DNA from 2 places in the Stenotrophomonas sp. a6 genome. Region 1 is predicted to be linked to the other one. Evidence: predicted binding sites of a transcription regulator. Region 1 holds the regulator's gene; the other holds the start of a gene.

What was found. Region 1 encodes FliA, which starts transcription of late flagellar genes. Its sites were predicted from a motif close to TAAAGTTTNNCNNNCNNNGGCCGATAA; they were not measured.
Region 2: a site for FliA is predicted at 3,704-3,730, ahead of Q9Q79_RS18255 (methyl-accepting chemotaxis protein). Genes of this name have one in related genera too.

The regions. Positions count from the first base shown of each region.
Region 1 covers NZ_CP133161.1:2,108,286-2,114,216, forward strand. Annotated here, with positions in the region: gene Q9Q79_RS09770 (chemotaxis protein CheA) at 1-813, opposite strand, end outside; gene Q9Q79_RS09775 (protein phosphatase CheZ) at 816-1,421, opposite strand; gene cheY (chemotaxis response regulator CheY) at 1,421-1,813, opposite strand; gene Q9Q79_RS09785 (RNA polymerase sigma factor FliA) at 1,871-2,614, opposite strand; gene Q9Q79_RS09790 (P-loop NTPase) at 2,611-3,498, opposite strand; gene flhF (flagellar biosynthesis protein FlhF) at 3,485-5,107, opposite strand; gene flhA (flagellar biosynthesis protein FlhA) at 5,253-5,931, opposite strand, start outside.
Region 2 covers NZ_CP133161.1:3,982,941-3,988,871, reverse strand. Annotated here, with positions in the region: gene Q9Q79_RS18280 (DUF2141 domain-containing protein) at 1-364, opposite strand, end outside; gene Q9Q79_RS18275 (histidine kinase) at 521-1,621, shown strand; gene Q9Q79_RS18270 (response regulator transcription factor) at 1,618-2,256, shown strand; gene Q9Q79_RS18265 (VOC family protein) at 2,279-2,650, shown strand; gene Q9Q79_RS18260 (arylamine N-acetyltransferase) at 2,716-3,555, opposite strand; gene Q9Q79_RS18255 (methyl-accepting chemotaxis protein) at 3,759-5,931, shown strand, end outside.

The sequences.
Region 1 (5,931 bases):
CAGCTCCTCGTCGCGCAGGCGTGCACGCAGGGTCTTCAGGCGGTTTCGGGAAAGCACCAGTTCGCCGATCAGGTTGACGATCGCATCCAGGCGCTTGGTGTCCACGCGCACGGTGTGCTCGGCCTCGGCCATCGGCTTGGCCGCCGGCTTGGCGGCGGGCGCCGGTACGGGCGCCGGGCGCGGTGCAGCGGCAGGTGCCGCCACGACGGTGGCAGCAGGCTTCGCGCCTGGCGCAGCGCCACCGTGCAGCTGGTCCAGCAGCGCTTCGAACTCGTCTTCGCTGATCAGGCCGTCGTCGGCCTTCCGGGCCGGCGCGACCGCGGTCGGTGCGTTGCCGCCATGCAGCTGGTCGAGCAGGGCCTCGAATTCGTCGTCGGTGATCAGGTCGCTGCCAGCTGCCGCAGGGGCGGCCGCAGCGACCGGCGCGGCAGTGCCACCGTTCATGTCGAACTGCGCGATCAGGTCCGGCGGCGCATAGCCTGGCTCGGTGCCGGAGGACACGGCGTCCAGCATCGACTGCAGGTAGTCCAGCGATTGCTGGGCGGCGTCGAAGTGGTGGGCCTGCAGCACCGCCTGCCCGGCACGCGCGATGCCCAGGGCCTCTTCAGCGGCGTGGCACAGTTCGACCATCGCGGTGACGCCAAGGAAGCCGGCACCGCCCTTGAGCGTGTGGTATCCACGGAACACCGCGTTGAGCTGCTCGGTGTCCTGCGGTGCCTGCTCCAGCGACACCAGCTGTTCGCCCAGGCGATCCAGGATTTCCTGTGCCTCGATGATGAAGTCGGCAGTGATGTCGTCGGATACCGCGCTCATGCTTACAGCCCCAGATCCGACAACAGGTCGTCGGCGTCGTTCTGCGAGACCGCGTGGCGGTCCAGTCCCTTCAGTGCCGGCCCGGCCAGTTCCGGGTCGGTGCGATGCTGTTCCGGCGGCAGGCCGAGTGCGCCGAAGCCCTCGTGCACGCGGCGGACGATGCCGACCACGCGACGGATGATCTGCCCGGTCAGGTCCTGGTAGCTCTGGGTCAGGGCGATCTCGGTCAGGTTGTGGCGGATGCGCTCGAGCTGCGCGTCCTGGCCCGGCTGCAGGCCTTCAGCACGCAGCTGTTCGGTCAGGCTGCGGCATTCCTCGGCCAGGTCCAGGGTGCGGTGCGTGGCCTGTTCGGTCATTGCCACCACGTGGTCCAGGCGTGCGCAGGCGTCGTCCAGCTCACCGGCCTCGCTGGGCACGGTCGGCAGCTCACCCAGTGCCTGCCCCAGCTCGCGGGCCAGCCGCGAGAGGCCGCTCATCATCGGCTGCGTACGCAGCGCGACCAGTCCGTCGATGCGCTGCCGCCAGGCGGCCTCGTCACCGGACTCGAGTGCGTCCAGGGCTTCCTGCAGGCGCAGGGCGAGGGCGCTCTTGTCGACCGTGGTATCCATCAGGCGCTGGCCGCCAGGCGTTCGAAGATCTTGCCGAGCTTCTCTTCCAGCGTCTGCGCAGTGAACGGCTTGATGATGTAGCCGTTCACGCCGTTCTGGGCGGCTTCGATGATCTGTTCGCGCTTGGCTTCGGCGGTGACCATCAGCACTGGCAGGGTCTTCAGCTTGGCATCGGCACGGATCGCCTTCAGCAGCTCGATGCCGGTCATCACCGGCATGTTCCAGTCGGTGACCACGAAATCGAACGGCTGGCTCTGCAGCAGCGACAGCGCGGCATGCCCGTCCTCGGCTTCGGCGGTATTGGTGAAGCCCAGATCGCCCAGCAGGTTCTTGACGATCCGACGCATGGTCGAGAAGTCATCGACGATCAGGATGCGCATGTTCTTGTTCAAAGCAGAGTTCCTTTGTTGTTCATTCCGGGCGGCCGGGGGCAGCCGCCTCGGGCATGTTCATTCTTCCAGGCCGGCGTCCGCCGCCTCGAAAATCTTGAGCCGGCCACGCAGGCGCAGCACCGCCTGGCCGTGGATCTGGCAGACCCGCGACTCGCTCACGCCGAGCACCGCGCCGATCTCCTTCAGGTTCAGTTCCTGCTCGTAGTAGAGCGAGAGCACCAGCTGTTCGCGCTCGGGCAGGTGGCCGATGGCCTTGCCCAGCTCGCGGCCGAACTCACCACGCTCCAGTACCTGCTGCGGGGTCGGGCCGCCCTGGGCGACGGTGTCCAGCTCGCCCTGGTCCTCGATGCGCGACTCCAGGCTCAGCACCTGGCCACGGGCGGCGTCTTCCATCAACCGCAGGTATTCGGGCAGCGGCATCTCCATCGCTGCGGCCACTTCGGTGGCGCTGGCGGCGCGGCCGCTGCTCTGTTCCAGGCGGCGGATGGTGGCGGCGGCATCGCGTGCACGGCGGTGCACCGAGCGCGGCACCCAGTCGCCACGGCGGATCTCGTCGATCATCGAACCGCGGATGCGGATCGAGGCATAGGTCTCGAACGAGGCGCCCTGGTCGGCGTCGTAGCTGCGCGACGCTTCGATCAGGCCCATCATGCCGGCCTGGATCAGGTCGTCCACTTCAACGCTGGCCGGCAACCGCGCGGCCAGGTGGTGGGCGATGCGCCGCACCAGGTCCGAATGCTGGGCGATGACCTCGTTGGCCGCCGAGCGCTGGACTTCCCTGTACTGGGCTGCGCCTTTCATGCGGCCACCCCGCGCTGCTTGAGGATGCGCTCGAGGAAGAACTCGACGCCGCCACGCGGTTCGGTCGGCGCCTGCCAGCGTGCGGTGCGACGCGCGATCTCGGTGATCGCCAGCGCGGCCGGGCTGGACGGGTAGGCCTTCACCACCGGCTGCTGGCGCTGCACCGACAGGCGCAGCCAGTCGTCCTGCGGCACGCAGCCCAGGTAGTTCAGCGAAACATCGGCGAGGAACTTCTCGCACACGCGGGTCAGCTTTTCGTACAGCACGCGGCCCTCGTTGGGGTCGCGCACCATGTTGGCCACTACCTGGATGCGGTCCACGCCGCGTTCGCGCGACAGCACCTTGATCAGCGCGTAGGCGTCGGTGATCGAGGCCGGCTCGTCACAGACCACCACCACGGTGTCCTGCGCGGCCTGGCAGAAGGTCAGCACGCCGTCGGTGATGCCTGCGGCGGTGTCCACCACCATGATGTCCAGTTCGCGTTCCAGCTCGGAGAACACGTTGACCAGGCCGACGTGCTCGGCCGGGGCCAGCTCGGCCATGTGCCGGCGGCCGGACGCGGCCGGCACCACCAGCACGCCGTTCGGGCCTTCGACGATGACGTCGTCCAGCGAGCAGCGGCCGGCGACCAGGTCGGCCAGCGTGAAGGTCGGGTTCAGCCCCAGGATCACGTCGATGTTGGCCAGGCCCAGGTCGGCGTCCAGCAGCAGCGTGCGCTTGCCCATCCCGGCCAGTGCCACCGCCAGGTTGGCGGACACATTCGTCTTGCCCACGCCGCCCTTGCCGCCAGTTACGGCAATGGTGCGCACAGGGCCGAGCGGCTCGCTGCGGGTGGCCGACAGCGGGAAGGTCTTGGTCAGCTTGGCGTACTCACGCGACGGCATGGTTCAACTCCGGGTTGCAGGGCATATCGGCCGCGCGGCGCAAATCTTCAAGGCGAAGTACGAGATTGGCCGCACTGGCCCGGTGCAGGTCCTCCGGAACATCCTGGCCATCGGTCACCCAGGTGATCGGCAGGGCGTGGTCCACGGCCACTGACAGGGCGTTGCCGAAGCGGCCGGTCTCGTCCAGCTTGCTCAACACCAGGCCCTGCAGGTTGGCGGCGCCGAAGCGGCGGACCACCTCGTCCATGTCGCCGAAGCTGGTGTTGGCCGGCAGCACCAGCAGGGTGCGTACCTGGCGGGCGGCGCGCAGCCACTGCAGCTGCGCGGCCAGCGCGCGGTCGCGCGGGCCCAGCCCGGCGGTGTCGATCAGCACCAGCTTGTAGTCCTTCAGGCGTTCCAGCAGCTGGTCCAGGTCGGTGCCGCTGTTGGCTTCGTGCACCGCGATGCCGAGCTGGCGGCCGTAGCCGTACAGCTGCTCGCGGGCGCCGATGCGGGTGGTGTCGGTGGTCACCAGGGCGACGTCACGCGGCGCGTGTTTCTCGGCGAAGCGCGAGGCCAGCTTGGCGATGGTGGTGGTCTTGCCGGCGCCAGTCGGGCCGACCAGGGCGATCACGCCGCCTTCTTCCAGCGGGTCGACCGGGGCGATCGGCAGCTTGCGCGAGATCAGCCCCAGCATCAGGCCTCGGCCACGATGGGCTTCGGTCTCCAGCGGGATCTGCATGGCCACGTCGCGGGCCAGCCCGGCGTCGAAACCGTACTCGTCCATCAGGTCCAGCGCGGTGGCGCGCACCGGGCTGCCACGCAGGCGCTCGTCGGTGAAGCGGTTCATCTCGCGCTCGATCACCTGGCGCATGCCGGCCACTTCCTGGCGCAGCTGGCGGATTTCGGCGTCGTCCTGGGCAACCACGGTCAGCGTCGGTGCCGGGGCCAGCATGGGGGCCGGGCTGGCTTCGCCGGCGGCTTCGAGCGCTGCCGTTTCGCTGGCGGCGATGTCAGGCTGGACATCGGCCATGGCAGCGCCCGGCAGCGGCGGCGGCTGCACGGCGGGGGGCACGCTTTCGTGATGCGTGTCGTGCGGCGGGTCGATCTGGAAGCGGGCGCGGTTGGCCGGCGCGGTGACGGCCGGGCCCGGTGCAACGATGGCCTCGGCGAACGGGGCGAAGATCTGTTCGGGCAGCGCCGGTTCGTTGACGGCGGCGCGCGCCAGGGTGGCTGCGAAGCCGGTGCTGCCGCGGGTCGGCACGATCTCGTCGGCGCTGTCCAAGGTGCGGCCGGTGGCACCCACGGCCGCACGGGCGAGGGCGGCCACGGCCGAGGTGGTGGCGGCCACCGGCTCCGGCGCCGGGGCAGCGCTGCGGCGGCGGGTGACCGCGGCGATCACCGCGTCAGCAGCGGTGCGCGGCTTGGGAGCCGGCGGCGGTGCGACATCACGGCGCGAGGCTTCCAGTGCACGCTGCACGGCGCTCTCGTCGTAGTTGGCCGCGGCGACGATCTCGACGCCTTCCTCGATCCGGCGGTTGGACAGGATCACGGCGTCAGGACCATGTTCCTTGCGCACCAGGTTCATGGCCGAGCGCATGTCGGCGGCGACGAATCGTTTGATTTTCATGCTGTGGTCACGGGACGAAGACGGCGGGGTGGCGGTCGGAGAACTCGGGTGGTCGGTGGTCTGCACGGTGCGGGTTCCCCTTGGTATCTGTCTGTTGCGTTGGTTCGAAGGTGGTGTCTGTTTTCTGGCGCATCGGTGGGCGGCGTCAGCTGATCGTTCCGACCAGCTTCAGGCGCTTGTCCTCCGGCACCTCGCTGTAGGCCAGGACCGACAACGACGGAACGCTGTGGCGGACCAGGCGCGCCAGCGCGGCGCGCACCGGGCCCGGTACCAGCACGACCGCCGGCTCGTTTCGCGCTTCCTGCTTGCTGACACATTCGGCCAGGCTCTGGTGCAGTCGCTCTGCGAGTCCGGGTTCCAGCGCGGCGCCGTTGCCCTGCGTGGACTCCTGCAAGACACGTTCCAATTGCGGGTTGAGGGTGAACACCGGCAGCTCCGCCGACATTCCGGCGATCTCCTGCACGATGAAGCGGCCCAGCGCGGTGCGCACGGCAGCGGTCAGCACCGCCGGGTCCTGGCTGCTGGGCGCGTGTTCGACCAGCGCTTCGGCGATCTTGCGCAGCTGTCGGATCGGGATGCGCTCGACCAGCAGGTTCTGCAGCACGCGCACCACTGCCGACAGCGGCAGCGCCTTCGGCGTCAGATCTTCGACGAGCTTGGGCGCGCTCTTGGCCAGGTTGGCCAGCAGGTGCTGCACTTCCTCGTGGCCGAGCAGTTCCGGCGCATGTTCGCGGATCAGGTGCGAGAGGTGGGTGGCCACCACGGTGGCCGGGTCGACCACGGTGTAGCCCAGCGTTTCAGCCTGGGCACGCTGGTGCGGCTGG
Region 2 (5,931 bases), 1.9 Mb from region 1:
CCTCGTCGAAGGTCGGCTTGCGCATCACCTGCGGGTTGTTGCTGAAGCCGTAGCCCTCCACCGGCATCCCGACCAGGTTGGTGTCGAGCTTGCCGTTGTCGTTCTCGTCGTGGGTGAGCAGCACGGCATAGCTGCCGGCCGGCACGCCCTTGAACGTGAAGTGGGCGCTGTCGCCGCTGGGCGCCGCCTGCTGGGCCTGCACGGGCCTGGCCTTGCCGTCCCAGGCGGCGGCGCTGTCGACCAGCGCAACGCGCAGGGTGCCGGTCTGCACACGGACGTCGTGCACGGTCACGGCCAGGTCGGCGGCGTGGGCACTGCCGGCCAGGGCAGTCAGGGCGGTGCTGAGCAGGGCGGTGCGGATCATGGCAGTGGCTCCGGAAGTGTGTGTGGCGGTGTGGCGCCAGTCTGCGTGCGACCCTGCACCGGGTTCAGGGCCAGTGGTCATCGATTCGACGTGCCAGAAGTCACTTTCTGCGCCGGACCCATTGCCGCCGGCGTGCGCGGCGGTCAGCATCTGGCCATGCCCAGCCTGTTCCGCCATCTGTTGCGTCCCCTCAGCCTCGCCGGCCTGGCCACCGTGCTGGTGGTGGGCCTGTCATTCGCGGTGCAGCGCAACGGTGCCGGGCTGAGCCTGCTGCTGCTTGCCGTGTTCCTGCTGCTGTTCGTGGTGCACGGCTGGGCGTCGGTGCCATCCCGCGTGCGCGCTGTCGCGGCGGTGTTGCAGGCGTTGCTGGCGGTCGTGCTGGTTGCGCTGCAGCCGCGTACCGGCACCGCACCGGTACTGCTGGTGGTGCTGGTGGCGCAGCTGGCCGAGCATTGGCCACCGCGCTTCGTGCTGGCTGTTGCACTGCTGGCCAACCTCGCCATGTATCTCGTGCTGCGCTACAGCGGCTTCAGCCAGCCGCTGCTGGTGGTGCTGCTCTATGGCGGCTTCCAGGCCTTCGCCGCACTGACCGCACACTATGCCCGCAGCACGGCGCTGGCCCGCGATGACCTGGCCCGCGTCAATGCCGACCTGCTGGCTACCCGCGCGCTGCTGGCCGACAGTGCACGCGACGCCGAGCGCCTGCGCCTGGCGCGCGAACTGCACGATGTGGCCGGGCACAAGCTCACGGCGATGCGCTTGAACCTGCGTGCCCTTGCGGCCGACCCTGTGCTGGCCAAGCGCGAAGGATTGGTGCTGGCCGAGCAGCTGTCCGGCGAGTTGCTGGCCGACATCCGCCAGGTGGTGCAATCGATGCGCGATGATCGCGGCCTCGATCTGGCCACCGCATTGCACGCGCTGGCCGCGCCGTTCCCGCGCCCGAAGCTGCAGCTGCAGATCGGCGAGTGCGTGCGCGTGGTTGACCCGCTGATGGCCGAGATCGTGCTGCGCCTGGTACAGGAAGCGCTGACCAATGCCGCCCGGCATGGCAACGCAGACACCGTATGGCTGACGATCAACGAAGAGGATTCCCGGTTGCGTATCGACATCCGTGACGACGGCCAGCGCGCCGAGCGTATCCGCGAGGGCAACGGCATCGCCGGCATGCGTGAGCGCCTGGGCGCAGTGCGTGGCCAGTTGGAACTGGCCCGCACCGCACAGGGCGGCATGCACCTGACCGCCTGGGTGCCGGCATGAACGGCAGCGCGATCCGTGTTGCCCTGGCCGACGACCAGGCGCTGGTCCGCGCCGGGCTGCGTGCGTTGTTGCAGGGGTTGGGCGTGGACGTGGCGCTGGAGGCCGAGGAGGGCCAGGCGTTGCTGGACGCGCTGTCCACCCAGCGCGTGGATGTTGTGCTCAGTGACATCCGCATGCCCGGGATGGACGGCATCGAGGCAGTGCGCCAGCTGCGCGCGCGCGGCGATGCCACGCCGTGGCTGCTGCTGACGACCTTTGATGAAAGTGACCTGCTGCTGCGCGCCAGCGAGGCCGGCGCACAGGGCTTCCTGCTCAAGGACGCCGCACCCGCAGACCTGCGCGAGGCGATCGAGCGCGTCGCCGCTGGCGAAACCCTGCTGCTGCCGGTCAGCACCGAGCCGGTACGCGCCCGCTACCGCTTCCACGATGAAGCACCGCCCACCGATACCTTCGGGGAACGCGAGGTGGCGATCCTGCGCTTGCTGGCCGGTGGCTACAGCAACAAGGAGATCGCGCGCAGCCTGTTCCTGGCCGAGGGCACGGTGAAGAACTACGTGTCCGCCATACTCGACAAGCTGGGCACCCGCGATCGCACCCGTGCGGTGCTGAAGGCGATTACCCTGCGCATCATCTGAGTGGACCGAGCAAGGAGTGCCAGTGAACCCGATCCTGCATGTGGAAATCCCGGCCAGTGACCTGGACCGTGCCATCACGTTCTACCAGCGGTGGCTGCAGGTCGCGGTGGACGAACCTGTCGTGCTGCACGACTGCCGGATGGCCTACCTGCCGTTCTCCGATGAGGCCGCCGGTGCCAGCATTGCGCTGGTGCTCGGCGCGGACTACCGGCCTTCCGAACAGGGGGCGCGCGTCTACATCGGCGTCGATGACCTGGATGCGAGCCTGGAGCGAGCACTGCAAGCGGGCGCCGAGCTGTGCTTCGGACCCGCCGATGCGGGCGACTGGCGCGTGGCCGAGATCCGCGACAGCGAAGGCAATCGCATTGCGCTGCAGGCGCGCGCTGCTCTGTAGAGCCGAGACCACGCTCGGCTGCTGTTGGCCCAGCCGCTCCAGCTCAGCCGAGCATGGGCTCGGCCCTACAAGGTCGCGGCGCGCGAGCGCTGCAGCCAGTCATTGATGGCCGGGTCCAGTCGCGGGTCGTCCGGTAGCTGCATGCCGAAGCGCTGTTGCAGCACGGCACGCACATCACCCACATCATGCAGCGGGCGCTTGTCCGGTGCCTGCCCGGGGCGATACTCGGTGTAGTTGCCGCTGCCGATGGTGCGGCGCCAGTCCGGCCCGGTCAGCGACGCGCGCAGCTGCCCGGGGAAACTGGAATCGGGATGGGTGCACACGTACCAGTTGCCCACCACGTTGTCGATCGGTGCCGGCGCCTGTAGGTCGAACCGATACATCGCCCGCCAACCATCGTTGGACTCGGCCGACAGCACGAAATCACCCTCGTCGGGCAGGCGCTGCAGCAGATAGCGTTCGTGCGGCGTGGCCTGCGGCTGCGGATCATGCAGGCGCAGCGGCACGGTCGGGGTCAGGCTGCCGAAACCGGCATCCACCAGCCAGTCGCCGCTGTCTACGTTCACGCGCAGCAGCAGGTGGGTACGCGCGGTCAGTTCGCCGTCCTGGGCGGCCAGCAGTACCCGCGCGCTCAATGGCTGCGCATCGAAGCCCAATGCCTGCAGCAGCGCCAGCAACCCGCCATTGAGTTCGAAGCAGTAACCACCGCGGCGCTCGTCGAGCAGCTTGCGCTGCACGCTGTCCAGGTCGATCGGCACCGCATCGCGCAGCAGGCAGCTGAGGGTCTCGAAGGGCAGCAGTGCGTTGTGGCGCTGCTGCAGCAGGGTCAGGCCGGCCAGGGTCCGCGGTGGCGGTGCATCCAGCTGCAGGCGCTGCAGGTAGCGGGGGACATCGAGCGTCGTCATGGAGACACCGGGCGGGGGAGGGATGTCCACTGTGCTCCCCCAACCGGGGTTGAGGTCAAGCGCGGCGGCCGTGTCATGCCTCCGTCGCCTGCACCCGGTACAAAGGCCGCGTCCACCAGCGATGGGGGGACGCAGACGAAGAAAGCGCTAAAGTTGTCCTGAGTCAGGCCGATACAGGTGCGTCTTTCCGCCTGGAGTCTGTCATGTCGGCCGTTGTCCCCCACCTCCGGTCCCTGCGCACGCGCCTTGCTGCGTTGCACTCGGCGTCCCCCGGGCTGCTGCGCTGGCTGCAGCCACATCGGCTCAGCGTGGCCAACAAGCTCAAGGCCACACTGTGGATCTGCGGCCTGGGCCTGGTGGCGATCGCTGCTGTCTACGCCTGGACTGGCCATGCCAACGCACTGGCTGCGCGCAGCCAGGCCAGCTACCAGCGCGGCAGCGATCTGGCTGCCAGCCTGTCCACGCGGGTGGCCGAAGCGCGTCGCCTGCAGACCCAGTATGCACGCAGTTTCGATGATGCCGACCGCGCGCAGCTGTTGGCCACGCAGAAGGCGTTGCAGACCGATCTGCAGGCGCTGCGCGCGATGCCGATGGATGCGGGCCGGCGCAAGGCCCTGCAGGCGCTGACCGAAGCCGCCGACGCGTTCTCGCAGGGTGTGGCCGCCCTGTTCGAACGGGTCGACGAGATGGGCCGTGGTGATGCCGGCCTCGCTGCGCAGCTGCAGCAGGCCGCCGACACCCTGCAGGCGCAGGTGGATGTGCAGCAGCGGCCCGCGCTGGCGCTGTCCCTGCAGAAGATGCGAAGGCAGGAGGCACTGCTGCTGCTCGACGGTGATTCCACCCACGCCGACCGCGCCAGCGAGGAGAAGCTGCCGTTCGACCTCGCGCTGGCGGGCCTGCCTGCGGATGTGCAGGACACCCTGCGCACCGGGATGGAGGCGTATCAGGCCGCACTGCTGGGGTATACCGCTGCCCGCGTCGGCCTGGATGTGGAAGCGCAGTCGCTGCTGGATACCGCCACGGGCGTAGCGCCGGCGTTGGCCGCATTCCAGCAGGCACAGGTGGCGGCGCTGGCCAGGGCGCAGGCACGCCAGCAGGCCGGCGCGCGCACGATGAGCGTGCTGTTCGCACTGACCCTGCTGCTGGTGGCCGGCGTGCTGATCACCAGCCTGGTGCTGGTGCTGCGTGCGGTGCGCCAGCCGATCCAGGACACCCTGCGTTTCGCCAGCGACATCGCCGACGACCGCCTCGACACCACCCTGCGCGTCTACAACGCCAACGATGAAATCGGCCAGCTGGCCCAGCGCCTGGTCGACATGCAGCAGCGCCTGCGCGCGCGCATCGAGACCGAGCGTGCGGTGGCCCGCGGCAACACCCGCGTGCGCCAGGCATTGGACAGCGCACAGGCCGGCTTGATGGTGATTGATGCCGAAGGCCTGGTGGCGTACGCCAATCCGGCGCTGCTGGAGCAGCTTGCACTCCGGCTTGAAGATCTGGTGGGGAGCGATGCGGTACGCCTGCATCCGGCACTGGCCAGCCTGGCTGGCGTGCGCCAGCGCGAGGAGCGCGAGATCGGTCATGCCGGCGTCCGCTACCAGTTGATCGCCAATGCCATCACCGACGGAGGGCATTTCCTCGGCGTGGCAGTGGAGTGGCGCAGCCGCGCGCTGGAAACGCTGCTGGAAACCGAAGTGGCAGCACTGGTCGACGCCGCCGCACATGGCGACCTGCACGGCCGCATCGCGCTGGAGGGAAAACAGGGCTTCGTGCGCACGTTGTCGACCAGCATCAACCGCCTGCTGGCGACCTTCGAGACCAACCTCGGCGATCTGCAGGCGCTTCTGGCGGCGCTGGCCCGTGGTGACCTCAGCGTGCGCATGGAAGGTGAGCTGCAGGGCGTGTTCGCACGCATGCGCGACGATGCCAACGCCACGGTCGCGCAACTGGGCCGCATCGTCACCCGCATTCAGCAGGCGACGTCCAGCCTCGACACCGGTGTGGGTGAGATCGTTGCCGGGCACCATGATCTGTCGCAGCGTACCGAACAGCAGGCGGCCGACCTGGAAGAGACGGCAGCGTCGATGCACGAGTTGACCGACACCGTTGGCCGCAATGCCGATGCCGCGGGCCGCGCCGATGCCCTGGTGCAGGGGGCGGCCGCGGTGGCCCAGCGCGGTGGCGAGGCCGTCGGCCAGGTGGTCGCGACCATGCATGGCATCAGCGAGGCCTCGCGGCGGATCGGCGACATCACCCAGCTGATCGATGGCATCGCTTTCCAGACCAACATCCTCGCGCTGAATGCCGCGGTGGAAGCCGCGCGTGCAGGTGAGCAGGGCCGCAGCTTCGCCGTGGTGGCTGCGGAAGTGCGCCTGCTGG